4 regions of the Streptomyces sp. NPDC016469 genome follow, and region 1 is predicted to be linked to each of the others. Evidence: riboswitches for the same ligand, from Rfam matches in the RefSeq annotation. Region 1 holds a riboswitch; each other region holds the start of a gene.

Region 1 (3,340 bases):
CGTCTGTGCCGGGTCGACCAGCTTCAGCGCGCGCTCCCTGCGGCGTACGGTCCAGGCGTGCACGGCGAGGATCGCGCCGACGGCGGCGAACTGCACGAGCGTCAGTACGGCGGCCGTGGGCAGGGCGAGCAGCTGCGCGGTCTGCCGGTAGATCTCCACCTCCAGGGTGGAGAAGCCGGGCCCGCCGAGGATCTGTACGACCCCGAAGGAGGTGAAGGTGAAGAGGAAGACCATCAGGGCGGCGGCCGCCACGGCCGGGGCCAGCGCGGGCAGCGTGACGCGCCGCCAGGCGGTGAACCTGCTCGCGCCGAGCACCCGGGCGGCCTCCTCCTGGCGCGGGTCGAGCTGCGCCCAGAGCCCGCCGACGGTGCGGACGACGACCGCGTAGTTGAAGAACACATGGGCCAGCAGGATCGCCCACACGGTGGTGTCCAGCCGTACGCCCCACAGCTCGTCCAGCAGCCCGCCCCGCCCGAGCAGCGCGAGGAAGGCGGTGCCCACGACGACGGTCGGCAGCACGAACGGGACCGTGACCACGGCCCGCAGCACCTGCTTGCCGGGGAAGTCGAACCGGGCGAAGACATACGCGCCGGGCAGCGCGATCAGCAGGGTCAGCGCGGTCGAGGCGAGCGCCTGCCACAGCGTGAACCAGAGGACGTCCCGGATCTCCGGCCGGGCCAGCACCTCGCCGATCCGGCCGAACTGCCAGACGCCGTCCGCCTTGAGCCCCCGGCCCACGATGGCGGCGACCGGATAGGCGAAGAACACGGCGAAGAACGCGACGGGCACGGCCATGAGGCCGAGCCGCACCGCGGCCGCGCGACGGGCCCGGGCGCGTGCGGACCTCCCGCGCGCGCCCGGACCGCGTACGGGAGTCTTCGCTACTTCACTACGAGCGAGGACCATGACTGGACCCACTGCTCACGGTTCTTGGCGATGGTGTCCGGGGCGACGGTCGCCGGCTTGTCGGCGGTGGCACCGAACTTCGTGAAGAGCTCGGGCACCTTCGCGTCCTTCGCGACCGGGCTGACGAACATGGTGAGCGGCATGTCCTCCTGGAACCTCTTCCCGATCAGGAAGTCCAGCAGGGCCTTGCCGCCCGCCTCGTTCTTCGCGCCGTCCAGCAGACCGGCGAATTCGATCTGGCGGAAGCACGTTCCGGTGGCGACCCCGGTGGGCGCGGTCTTCGGCCGCGGGTCCGCGTACAGCACCTCGACGGGCGGACTGGAGGCGTAGCTGACGACGAGCGGCCGGTCGGCCTTGGCCTTCTTGCCGCCGGCCGAACCGGAGAACTCCTCGTTGTACGCCTGCTCCCAGCCGTCCACGACCTTGACGCCGTTGTCCTTCAGCTTCTTCCAGTAGTCCTGGTAGCCGTCCTCGCCGAAGGTGGCGACGGTGCCGAGGAGGAAGCCGAGGCCGGGCGAGGAGGTCGCGGCGTTCTCGGTGACGAGCAGGTCCTTGTACGCGGGCTTCGCCAGGTCGGCGAAGGTCTTCGGCGGCGCGAGCTTCTTGTCGGCGAAGTACTTCTTGTCGTAGTTGACGCAGATGTCACCGGTGTCGACCGGGGTGACCCGGTGCTTGTCCGCGTCCAGCTGGACATCGGCCGGGACCCGGTCCAGGCCCTTGGCCTCGTACGGCGTGAACAGGCCGTTGTCCAGGGCGCGCGAGAGCAGGGTGTTGTCGACTCCGAAGAACACGTCGCCCCGCGGGGAGCCCTTGGTCAGGATCTCCTGGTTGAGGGCGGCGCCCGCGTCCCCGCTCTTGAGGACCTTGACGGTGTAGCCGGTCTCGCGGGTGAACTCCTTCAGCACGTCCTTGGAGGCGTTGAAGGAGTCGTGGCTGACGAGGGTGACGGTCTTGGAACCGGCGCCCTTGGTGGAGCCGGAACCGGACGCCGAGTCGTCGGAACTCCCGCAGCCGGCCAGCGCGGTGACGCCGAGCGCGGCGGCGACGGCCGCCACCGCGGCCTTCTGGGTGGTGCTCATGTGTGATTCCTCCTGGAGTGACCAGGAAGAGACGCGGCCCTGCCCGCACACCGGCCGGAACCGGAAGCGGGCAGGGCGCAACAGCTTGAGTATGGTCCGAACTTCCTACCCGGAATGACCCGGGCGAGGTTCAGAGGGTCTGCGGCCAACCTGTCCTTGGTGCCGCACTCTCAGCGCTGTGGCGCTCCCCTGTCGGAATATGCAGTTGATTTCGGCCCCAGGCTACACGGCCGTTTTCGGCCGGGGCCCCGGGCACCGACGACCGCCCGCCCTCAGCGCTCGGAGGCCGCCAGCTGCCCGCAGGCGCCGTCGATCTCCTGGCCGCGGGTGTCGCGGACGGTGACCGGCACGCCGTGGCTCGCGATGGCCTCCACGAACGCCCGCTCGTCCTCGGGCCGCGAGGCGGTCCACTGGGAGCCGGGCGTCGGGTTCAGCGGGATGAGGTTGACGTGGACCCGCTTGCCCTTGAGGAGGCGGCCGAGCAGGTCGCCGCGCCACGCCTGGTCGTTGATGTCGCGGATCAGGGCGTACTCGATGGAGATGCGGCGGCCGGACTTCTCCGCGTACTCCCACGCGGCGTCCAGCACCTCGCGCACCTTCCACCGGGTGTTCACCGGCACGAGGGTGTCGCGCAGTTCGTCGTCCGGGGCGTGCAGCGAGACGGCGAGGCGGCACTTGAAGCCCTCGTCGGCGAACCGCAGCATCGCGGGCACCAGGCCGACGGTCGACACGGTGATCCCGCGCTGCGAGAGGCCGAGGCCGTCGGGCTCGGGGTCGGTCAGCCGGCGGATCGCGCCGACGACGCGGTTGTAGTTGGCCAGCGGCTCGCCCATGCCCATGAACACGATGTTGGAGAGCCGGGCGGGGCCGCCGGGGACCTCGCCGTCACGCAGCGCGCGCATGCCGTCCACGATCTGATGGACGATCTCCGCGGTGGAGAGGTTGCGGTCGAGACCGGCCTGCCCGGTCGCGCAGAACGGGCAGTTCATCCCGCAGCCGGCCTGCGAGGAGATGCACATCGTGACCCGCTCCGGGTAGCGCATCAGCACGGACTCGACCAGCGTCCCGTCGTGCAGCTTCCACAGGGTCTTACGGGTGGTGTCGTCGTCGCAGCTGATGTGCCGGACGACGGTCATCAGGTCGGGGAACATCGCCTCGGCGAGCTTGTCCCGCGATCCGGCCGGGATGTTGGTCCACTCGGCCGGGTCGTGCGCGTACCGCGCGAAGTAGTGCTGCGAGAGCTGCTGGGCGCGGAACGGCTTCTCGCCGATCGCGGCGACGGCCTCCCTGCGCTCGGCGGGCGTGAGGTCGGCGAGGTGCCGCGGCGGCTTCTTGGCTCCGCGGGGCGCGACGAA
Region 2 (3,340 bases), on a different contig from region 1:
TCCGTACGCGATCCGGATGACCTTCCATCTGCCCGGCGACGCCCCCGTCACCTGGGCCTTCGGCCGTGAGCTGCTGCTCGACGGCCTCAACAGCCCCAGTGGTGACGGCGATGTCCACATTGCGCCGACCGAGCCGGAAGGGCTGTGCGATGTCCACATCCGGCTGCAGGTGGGCGCCGACCGTGCGCTCTTCCGGGCGGGCACGGCACCTCTTGTCGCCTTCCTCGACCGTACGGACAAGCTGGTGCCCCTCGGACAGGAGTGCACGCTGGGTGACTTCGACGGCAACTTGGAGGAGGCGCTGGGGCGCATTCTGGCCGAAGAGCAGAACGCGGGCTGAAGCGGTCCGCGGCCCGGAGGGCGCCTTGCCACTCGAACACGACACCTGCCGATCGGGTGAATCACGCTGTGTGCTCCGGTCACGACCGCGCCCGCCGTCGTCGGCCCCGGCCGCTCCGCACGGGTGCCGAAGCCCCGGCTTCCGCGCCGACCCCCGTGCGGTCCGCGGAGACGACCAGCGCCGCGAGCGCTGTCGTCACCGGCACCGAGGCGACCAGTCCGATCGAGCCGACGAGGGTGCGCACGATCTCCTCCGCCACCAGCTCGCTGTTGGCGACCGTCCCCACACTGCTCTGCGCGACCGTGAAGAGCAGCAGGAGAGGCAGCGCGGCGCCCGCATAGGCGAGTACCAGGGTATTGACCACGGAGGCGATGTGATCGCGGCCGATTCTGATCCCTGCCCGGTAGAGCTGCTTCGCACTCATGGTGGGGTTCGCCCGGCGCAGCTCCCACACCGCCGAGGTCTGGGTGACCGTGACGTCGTCGAGCACTCCCAGGGAGCCGATGATGACGCCGGCCAGCAGCAGTCCGCTCATGTCGATGTGCGGATACAGGCCGTGGATGAGGCCGGTGTTGTCGTCGGTGTTCCCGCTCAGGCTCGCCCAGCCGATGAAGAGCGAGCCGAGCAGCCCGATCAGGAGCAGTGAGATCAGGGTGCCGATGACGGCGACGGAGGTCCGGGCGGTCGGCCCGTGGCAGATGTAGAGCGCGATCAGCATGATCGCTCCGGCCCCGACGACCGCCACCAGCAGCGGATTCGAGCCCTGCAGTATGGCCGGAAGGATGAACAGGGTCAGTACGGCGAATGACAGGGCGAGCGCCACCAGGGCCATGACCCCGCGCATTCTGCCCACGAGGACCACCGCGAGGGCGAAGATCCCGGCCAGCAGATACAAGGGGAACTTCCGGTTCACGTCCGTCACGGAGTACTGGAGGTCATGGGGCGCGTCGGGGGCGTACGCCACCACCACCCCCTGGCCCTCCCGCAGTTGCCTCGGTGCGTCCGGCTGCACGACCTCGACGAACCGGCGCCCCGTGTCGGGGCCGCTGGTGACCTCGACGGTGGCCTTCTCGCAGACGGCGCCGGACGCCGGCCGCCCCTCGGGGGGTTGGGTCTCGCCGCTGACGGGAAGCTGGGCGGCGTTCACATCCTTGCAGTCGACCTCGACGACGCTCACCACCTTTCCCTGCTGGGTCTGCCGGTCGAAGCCGACACCGGTCCGTTCGTGCGCCGGCGCACCACCCGGCCAGAGCGCCACGAGACCGACGAGTACGGCGGTCGCGAAGGGGATCAGTACGGCGGCGATCACCTTGCGCAGATGGGCGGAGACGGGTGCGGCCGGGCCATGGCTGTGCGTGTGCTGATGGCCCTGCGGTTCTGGGTCGTGATGAGGGGGCGTCACCGGCCGATCATCGCAAGAAGGAAGGGGCCCTCTGTTCAGGTCGCCCGTCCGGGGGCTAGCGTGGTGGCACCTTTGCACACGCGGGAGCTCGGAGCACCGGGCTGAGAGGGCGCTGACCGCCGTACGACCGTACGGGAGACGCTGCGCCGACCGCCGAACCTGTTACCGGGTAATGCCGGCGTAGGGAGTAGGTCTCATGACCACATCGGACACACGCACGCCTGCCTTCGATCAGAGCGACGAGGCCGGGAAGTCCATCGGCTGGCACAAGGGATACGTCCAGGGGCCGCGCCCCGACCTCCGGGTGCCGGTCCGCCAGGTGCACCTGACCAACGGCAAGGACGTGACGCTGTACGACACGTCCGGGCCCTACACCGACCCCGCGGCCGAGACGGACGTCCGGCGCGGTCTCGCACCGCTCCGGGAGAACTGGATCATCGCCCGCAGCGATACCGAGGAGTACGCGGGCCGCCCCGCCCGCCCCGAGGACGACGGGCTCAGGCACACCTCGCCGAGGGGCGGGCTGCGCAATCTGGACGCGGTGTTCCCCGGTCGGCCGCGCCGCCCGCGGCGGAGCCGGGACGGCCGGCCCGTCACCCAGCTCGCGTACGCCCGCAGGGGAGAGATCACCCCGGAGATGGAGTACGTCGCCGTCCGCGAGAACGTGGCGGCGGAGGTGGTGCGCGAGGAGATCGCGGCCGGCCGCGCGGTGCTGCCCGCCAACGTCAACCACCCGGAGACCGAGCCGATGATCATCGGCAAGCGGTTCCTGGTGAAGGTCAATGCCAACATCGGCAACTCCGCGGTGACGTCCTCCATCGAGGAGGAGGTGGACAAGATGACGTGGGCGACCCGGTGGGGCGCGGACACGGTCATGGACCTTTCCACCGGCCGCAACATCCACACCACCCGTGAGTGGGTTCTTCGCAATTCACCCGTACCGATCGGAACCGTCCCTCTCTACCAGGCCCTTGAGAAGGTCGACGGGCGGGCCGAGGAACTGACCTGGGAGATCTACAAGGACACCGTCATCGAGCAGGCCGAGCAGGGCGTGGACTACATGACGGTGCACGCCGGCGTACGCCTGCCGTACGTGCCGCTGACCGCCCGGCGCAAGACCGGAATCGTCTCCCGGGGCGGCTCGATCATGGCGGCGTGGTGCCTGGCGCACCACAAGGAGTCGTTCCTGTACGAGCACTTCGAGGAGCTCTGCGAGATCCTCGCCGCGTACGACGTGACGTACTCACTGGGCGACGGGCTGCGCCCAGGGTCGATCGCGGACGCCAACGACGAGGCCCAGTTCGCCGAACTGCGCACATTGGGCGAACTGAACACGGTCGCCAAGCGGTTCGGCGTGCAGACCATGATCGAGGGGCCGGGACATGTCCCGATGCACAAGATCAAGGAGAACATCGACCTTCAGCAGGAGATCTGCGAGGAGGCGCCGTTCTACACGCTCGGCCCGCTGACCACCGACATCGCGCCGGCGTACGACCACATCACCTCGGGCATCGGAGCCGCGATGATCGCCTGGTGGGGCACGGCGATGCTCTGCTACGTGACGCCCAAGGAGCACCTGGGGCTGCCGAACCGGGACG
Region 3 (3,340 bases), on a different contig from region 1:
ACCTCCAGCTTGACCCAGTCCGTGCCCAGCGCCTCACGGGCCAAGCGGGCGGTGAGCACGGCCTCCCCGGCGGTGTAGCAGCCGGCGGTGTTCGGCAGCACCCGGATGGACAGCTTCCGCAGCACGGAGAGCACCGAGCCCTGCACGGTCGGGTCGAGGCGGCGCATGGCGACGGTGGTCAGCTCGGTGCCGGACGCGAGCAGCGACCGCTCCAGCACCTCCAGGCTGGGAGCCCCGCCGGTGCCCATGATCAGCCGGGAGGTGAAGTCGCTGCCGCCGAGGGTGAACAGGTCGTCGGACATCGTCAGCCTCCCTGGACCGCGGTCAGGACCTCGACCCGGTCGCCGTCGGTGAGCGCGGCGGCGGGCCACTGGTTGCGCGGCACCACGGTCTCGTTGAGGGCGGCGGCGACCCCCGTCGGGGCGTCGGTCAGCGTCGCGACGAGGGCGTCCAGGGTGGTGCCCGCGGCGACGACGGCCGGTGCGCCGTTCACGGACACGGTGAGCGGGGTGGGCTCGGTCATGCGGGCTGCTCCTGGGGTGCGGGGGCCGGGGCGAACCGGCCGGGGGAGAAGGGGCGGGCCGCCTCGGGCAGCTCGCCCTCGGCCAGCAGCGACGCCATGGCGTCCCCGGTGACGGGGGTGAGCAGCACGCCGTTGCGGTGGTGGCCGGTGGCGAGGTGGAGGCCGGGCAGCGCGGTGCGGCCGAGCAGCGGGGCGTTGTCGGGGGAAGCGGGGCGAAGGCCGGCGCGGGTCTCGGTGAGCGGCAGCTCGGTGATGCCGGGCACCAGCTCGTGGGCGTCGCGCAGCAGCTCGTAGACCCCGCCCGCCGTGACGGTGGTGTCCCAGCCCATCTCCTCGGTGGTGGCGCCGACCACCAGCTCACCGTTCTCGCGCGGTACGAGGTAGACATGGCTGCCCCGGACCACCGCGCGCACCGTGCGCGAGAGGAAGGGGGCGTACGCCGGGGGCACGGTGAGGCGCAGCACCTGGCCCTTGACCGGGCGCACCGGCGGCAGGACGTGGGCGGGGACCCCGGCGAGCCGCCCGCTGAGGCTGCCCCCGGCGAGCACGACCTGCCCGGCGGCCACCTCCGTACCCTCGTCGAGCACGGCTCCCGCGGCCCGGTCCGCGACCACGGACAGGCGGTCGGCGCGGTGGCGGTGGAAGACCACCCCGGCCCGTTCGCAGGCGGTCAGCAGCGCGGCGGCGAGGCGGCGCGGGTCGACCTGGTGGTCGCCGTCCACCCGCAGGCCGCCGCGCACGCCCGGGGCGAGCATCGGTTCCAGGCGGCGGCACTCGCGCCCGGTCAGCCACTCGGACTCCAGGCCCGAGCGGCGTTGCAGCTCGTGGAGTTCGCGCAGATGGGCGCGGTCGTCGGCGTCGAGCGCGACGGCCAGGGTGCCGCAGGCGCGGAAGCCGATGTCCTGCCCGCTCGCCTCCTCCAGCTCGGCCGTGAACGACGGATAGCGCCGGGCGGAGGCGAGGTTGAGCCCGAGCAGCGTCTCCTCGCCGTAGTGCAGTTCGGTGACGGCGGCCAGCATTCCGGCCGCCACCCGGGCCGCTCCGCCGCCCGGCTCGGGGTCGGCGAGCGCGGTGGACAGGCCGCGCTGTGCGGCCCGCCAGGCGGTCACCAGGCCGATGATGCCGCCCCCGATGACGAGGACGTCGGACCCTTCGGTGGGATGGGTGCGCATGGGCGTCCAGCCCCTCCCTTCGCCGGCATGACCCGGATCAGGTTCGTACGGTCGGAGGCCGCCAGCCTCCCTCTCAGCCCGGTGCGCCCGGGCTCCCGCGTGTCTTACGGTGGCCAGCCTAGACCCCGCCCGGCGGACCGGGTAGGGAGGGCCGGGGGAGGGGCCGCCCCTTTCCTGACGGCACGTCAGGTACGTAAGGTGGGCGGGTGAGCGAGCAGCAGCGGGCAGAGCGGACGGAACGCCGGGTCGTCGTGGCGGGCGCGGGCATGGCGGGTGTGCAGACCGCCGTCGCCCTGCGGGAACAGGGCTTCACCGGCCCCGTCACGCTGATCGGCGCCGAGCCCCACCAGCCCTACGACCGGCCCCCGCTGTCCAAGGCGGTGCTGCTCGGCAAGGCCGAGGAGTCCGCCTTCGACATCGACTTCGAGGACCTGGACATCGCCCTGCGCCTGGGCTGCGAGGTCACCGGGGTGCGCGCCGGCGACCACGAACTGGACACCTCCGAGGGCCCGGTCCCCTACGACGTCCTGGTCCTCGCCACCGGCGCCGAACCCGTCGCCCTGCCCGGCTCCGACGGGGTCCCCGGCGTCCATCTGCTGCGCACCCTCGACGACGCGGCCCGGCTGCGGCCCGTCCTGGAGGCGGGGCACCCCGTCGTGGTCGTCGGCGCCGGCTGGATCGGGGCCGAGTTCGCCACCGCCGCCCGCGCCGCCGGCTGCGAGGTCACCGTCGTGGAGGCCGCGGACCGCCCCCTGGCCGGCGCCCTGCCCGCCGAGGTCGCCGCCCCGATGGCCGCCTGGTACGAGGAGAGCGGCGCCCGGCTCCTCACCGGTGCCCGGGTCGCCCGCGTCGAGCCCGGCACGGTGGTCCTCGCCGACGGGCGCACCCTCCCGGCCGGCGCGGTCGTCGTCGGCATCGGCGCCCGCCCCGCCACCGGCTGGCTGGCCGGCTCCGGTATCGCGCTCGGGCCCGAGGGCTCGGTGACCGCCGACGCGGCGCTGCGCACCTCGCTGCCCGATGTGTACGCGGTCGGCGACTGCGCCTCCTTCCCCTCGGCCCGCTACGGCACCCGCCTGGTCGTCCACCACTGGGACAACGCCCTCCAGGGCCCCAGGACCGCCGCCGCCCACATCGCCGCCGCCGAGGACACGGCGGACATCCCGCCCTACGACCCGGTGCCCTACTTCTGGTCCGAGCAGTTCGGCCGGTTCGTGCAGTACGCCGGCCACCACGCGGACGCGGACACCCTGCTGTGGCGCGGCGACCCGGCCGGGCCCGCCTGGTCGGTGTGCTGGCTGCGCGACGGCGCCCTGGCCGCGGTGCTCGCGGTCGGCCGCCCGCGCGACCTGGCCCAGGGGCGCCGGCTCATCGAGGCGGGCCCCCGGCTCGACGCGGACCGGGCCGGGGACCCGTCCGTACCGCTCAAGTCGGCGGTTCTGCCGTGACCGCGCGGGACCTGAAGGGCCGAGTCCGGGTTTCGGCTGTCAGTCCGGGATGGCAGGCTTGTCCCGTGACCGAGATTGACGCAAAGATCGATGCTCTCGTCCCTGCCTGGCTCCACCTGCCCGACATCGCGGAAATGCTCGATGTCGAGGTGACGCGCGTGCGGCAGCTGGTCAAGGAGGGCCAGCTCATCGCCGTACGC
Region 4 (3,340 bases), on a different contig from region 1:
AGGCGGGCGGACAGGGCGCGGACCTCGTCCCGGGCGCCGGCGACATCCGGGTCAAGTGCACATCGGACACCTGCTGGCGCAACGATCCCCAGGCCATGGAGTGCCAGTGGGACGCGAAGACCGCCAAGAGCACCTACCTGCGCGGCATGCAGATCGAACTGCGCTACAGCGCCGCCTGCCAGGCGGTCTGGGGCCGGATCGAGGGCGGGGCCGTCGGTGACAAGGTGATCATCAAGGACGCCCGGGGAATGGAGCTGGACGCCCTCATCCGCTTCGAGCACGACTCGTACACCAAGATGCTCGGGGTCTCCGAGGAGGCGCCGCTCGACTCCATGAGCGTGTGCGGGGAGATCCCCTCGGAGAAGCAGATGCAGTGCGCGCCGACGGGCACGGCCCGGATGCCCTGACGGCTGCAGCGCGCCCCGGCCCGACCCGCACCGGCCCGTCCACCGGGTGCTCGGCGAAGCGCTCGCCGGTCGCGGGGGCGCGTGTGGTGAAGGCGGCGGTGGCAGTGTCGTCGGTCGTCGGGGCGCCATTTCGCGGGAGTACCGTGTGAGTCGAAGATACTGAAACTGTTGAAGTGCTTCATGGGGTCAATACCGCTGACGGACCCGGAGGTTGAGGCGTCGGCGAGGGTGGGAAGAGTGGGTCAGCGCGGCCGGCGCATCCGCAGCGGGGCGTACACCACGAGCGCCGCGAGGAAGGCCACCCCGTACGCCAGGTCCGCCCCGTGCAGCGCCTCGGCCACCGGGCCCACGTACAGGCCGGTGCTCATGAACGGCACCGCCGCCGCGAAGGCCGCGGCGAACGCGGCGAGCGCCGGCCACCAGGGGCGCGGCCGGGCGTGCTCGGCGGCGAGGTCGACGGGTGCGCCCCGCCGGGCCCGGGCGCGGGCCAGCCAGTCCACGGAGACGATCGCCACGAAGCCGGGGATCCAGTAGCCGACGAGGAGCAGCACGTTCTGGAAGCGGGCCGTCGTGTCCGCCGCGTGCATCCACAGGACCAGCGGGAAGCCCAGGGCGGCGGCGAGCGCCGCGGCCGCCGGGCGCGGCAGGCGTACCCCCATCGTCTGCAACGCGAGCGAACCGCTGTAGTCGTTCATCGCGTTGCTGCACAGCGCGGCCAGCGCCACCGCGAGCAGCCCGAACGCCCCGAGCGCACCCCCGCCGAGCAGCGCGTCCACGCCGCGCGCGGTCTGGTCCGTGAAGACCGAGGCGCCCCACAGTCCGATGGCCTGGACCGCCACGAAGGACGCGCTGATCCCGCCCAGCGTGCACCAGAACATGCGCGCCCGGGACGTCTCGCGCGGCAGATAGCGGCTGAAGTCGCTCGCGTACGGCGCCCAGGACAACGCCAGGCTCAGGGCGACGGTGCAGGTCAGGACGAACGCCCCGGCCCGGTCGGCGCCGTGCACGGCGGAGGTCGTCACCGGGTCGGCCCCGTCCAGGAGCTTGGTGGCGAGCACGGCGAAGGCGGCGGCCAGGGCGAACGTCATGACGGTCTGGAGCCGGTGGATGACCTCGTAACCCAGCACCCCCAGCGCGCCCTGCGCGGCCATCATGACCAGGACCCCCAGCCAGAACGGCCAGCCGCACAGCTGCGCCAGCGCGTCCCCGCCGAACAGGCCGATCAGGGCGTCCCAGGCGATGGACGACAGCCATTGCAGCGCGCCCGGCAGCACCACGCCCGGCCCGAACGCCAGCCGCGCCAGAGGCAGCTGGCCGGAACCGGTGCGGCTGCCCCAGGTGCCCAGATACGCGGTCGGCGCGGCGCCGACGAGGGTACCGAGCACGACGGCCGCGAGGGCCGTCGCGAAGTCCAGGCCGAGCGCGATGCCGACGGTGCCGGTGAAGACGCCGGTCATGGTCAGGTTGGGCGCGAACCAGACGGTGAACAGCCGGCCCGCCCGGCCGTAGCGGCGGTCCTCGGGGACCGGGGCTATCCCGTGCGCCTCGACGCGCAGATCGCCGGGGGCGGTGGGCATGCGCCCGCCGAAAGCGGCGCGCTCGTCCTGGGCATGGGGCAACGACATGAAGACATCCCTCCGCCAGTGCTAACTGGTTCAGGTTCGACGGGTGTGATCTCAGCCCCTGCGCGGGGCACCCCGTGTCCGGTGTGGCGGCCAGGATAGCGCCGGCCTGCACGATGTCGTCGCGGGGGTCGGTCCGCGGGCCGGTCCGGGAGTTCCGCCAGGTCCAGGCCCGTCGAGCGCGGCCGGTTCCCCGTGGACCACGACGCGCTCCGGGCCCGCCCGGGCGGCGAGCAGAGCGGGTACGGGGATCAGTCCCTCCAGGCAGGCCCGGCCGCCGCGGTGGCACGGCTTGCCCTCGGGGCCGCAGCCGGTGTGCCGGATCTCGTCGGCCGCCCCGGCCGCCCCGGCCGCCCCGGCCGCCCAGGCCGCCCCGGGCCTCGTGGACGCGGACCGGCTCGCTCAAGAGCGACCGGCCGGGTGTGCGCCGGTACCGCACCACGGCCCGGCTTCAACCATGTCGTCCCGCAGCGGGAGTTCGTCATCCCGTCCGGCTTCCTGGAACCGCGCGGCGTCAACACCGTGGCGCTCACGGTCACGGCCGAGCGGACCGGCGTCGGCCCGGACCCGGTCCGGCTGGTGAATCAGGTCACCGTGCTCGGGGGCGTCGGCGGCGGACAGGACCCGGCGCCGGACTGCGCGGACCTGTTCACGAGGTGACGGACGGGCGCGCGCCCCGGACGTCCACCGGGGCGCGCGTCCGCGGCGTCCGGCTCAGCTGAAGAGCTTCGTCACGAACGCGTGGAGGTTGTCGACGGTGCGGGCGATCTGCTCCTCCGTGGTCAGGCTTTCCTTGAACCGGGCCCCGGAGGCCACCGCCTTCTTCCCGCGCACGTACAGCGAGCAGGCCAGGTCGGTGCACATGTACAGACCGACGGAATTGCCGTCGCGCCCGGCGGGACCGGTCTTGCGGGCGGTCATCAGGGACACCCCGCTGCCCGGGTGCGTGGTCAGGCAGAGCGAGCACATGCTCCGATGCAGGAAGCCGCGCTGCTGGGACGGGAAGCGCAGCGAGATCCCGGCGGGCTTTCCCTCGTGCTCGGTGACGATGTAGCTGCGTCCCGGCGCGGACAGGTCGCGCCAGCCGAGGAAGTCGAGGTCGTCCCACGGCAGCTCCTCGAAATCCCGGGGGAGCGGCAGACGCTTGGCTTCCCCCTTGGAGCAATTCACGAACGATGAGCGGATGTCCTGCTCGGTCAGGGCCTTCATACCCACGAAGCTAACTGTGCCTATGGTTCCTAGGCAAACGATTAATTCGGTTAGGGGCTCACCTGGGGCTCTTCGGTGCGAGGGGGAGCCGGTGCACGGGCG

What was found. Region 1 has a riboswitch for thiamine pyrophosphate ahead of ABZ565_RS21625 (thiamine ABC transporter substrate-binding protein). Riboswitches for the same ligand answer to the same signal wherever they lie in the genome.
Region 2: it holds a riboswitch for thiamine pyrophosphate, as region 1 does, so the genes downstream of both, thiC (phosphomethylpyrimidine synthase ThiC) here and ABZ565_RS21625 (thiamine ABC transporter substrate-binding protein) in region 1, are expected to answer to the same signal.
Region 3: it holds a riboswitch for thiamine pyrophosphate, as region 1 does, so the genes downstream of both, thiO (glycine oxidase ThiO) here and ABZ565_RS21625 (thiamine ABC transporter substrate-binding protein) in region 1, are expected to answer to the same signal.
Region 4: it holds a riboswitch for thiamine pyrophosphate, as region 1 does, so the genes downstream of both, ABZ565_RS05765 (cytosine permease) here and ABZ565_RS21625 (thiamine ABC transporter substrate-binding protein) in region 1, are expected to answer to the same signal.

What each region holds. Positions count from the first base shown of each region.
Region 1 is NZ_JBEYCQ010000018.1:80,068-83,407, reverse strand. It holds gene ABZ565_RS21630 (iron ABC transporter permease) at 1-795, opposite strand, end outside; gene ABZ565_RS21625 (thiamine ABC transporter substrate-binding protein) at 882-1,985, opposite strand; TPP riboswitch at 2,070-2,186, opposite strand; gene rlmN (23S rRNA (adenine(2503)-C(2))-methyltransferase RlmN) at 2,258-3,340, opposite strand, start outside.
Region 2 is NZ_JBEYCQ010000016.1:169,051-172,390, reverse strand. It holds gene ABZ565_RS20210 (SsgA family sporulation/cell division regulator) at 1-340, shown strand, start outside; gene ABZ565_RS20205 (YibE/F family protein) at 420-1,742, opposite strand; TPP riboswitch at 1,813-1,946, shown strand; gene thiC (phosphomethylpyrimidine synthase ThiC) at 1,939-3,340, shown strand, end outside.
Region 3 is NZ_JBEYCQ010000030.1:50,129-53,468, forward strand. It holds gene ABZ565_RS28340 (thiazole synthase) at 1-302, opposite strand, end outside; gene thiS (sulfur carrier protein ThiS) at 305-523, opposite strand; gene thiO (glycine oxidase ThiO) at 520-1,695, opposite strand; TPP riboswitch at 1,693-1,804, opposite strand; gene ABZ565_RS28355 (FAD-dependent oxidoreductase) at 1,902-3,140, shown strand; gene ABZ565_RS28360 (Rv2175c family DNA-binding protein) at 3,206-3,340, shown strand, end outside.
Region 4 is NZ_JBEYCQ010000004.1:113,044-116,383, forward strand. It holds gene ABZ565_RS05760 (helix-turn-helix domain-containing protein) at 1-407, shown strand, start outside; gene ABZ565_RS05765 (cytosine permease) at 650-2,032, opposite strand; TPP riboswitch at 2,023-2,117, opposite strand; gene ABZ565_RS05770 (hypothetical protein) at 2,450-2,689, shown strand; gene ABZ565_RS05775 (FBP domain-containing protein) at 2,744-3,238, opposite strand; gene ABZ565_RS05780 (NUDIX domain-containing protein) at 3,297-3,340, opposite strand, start outside.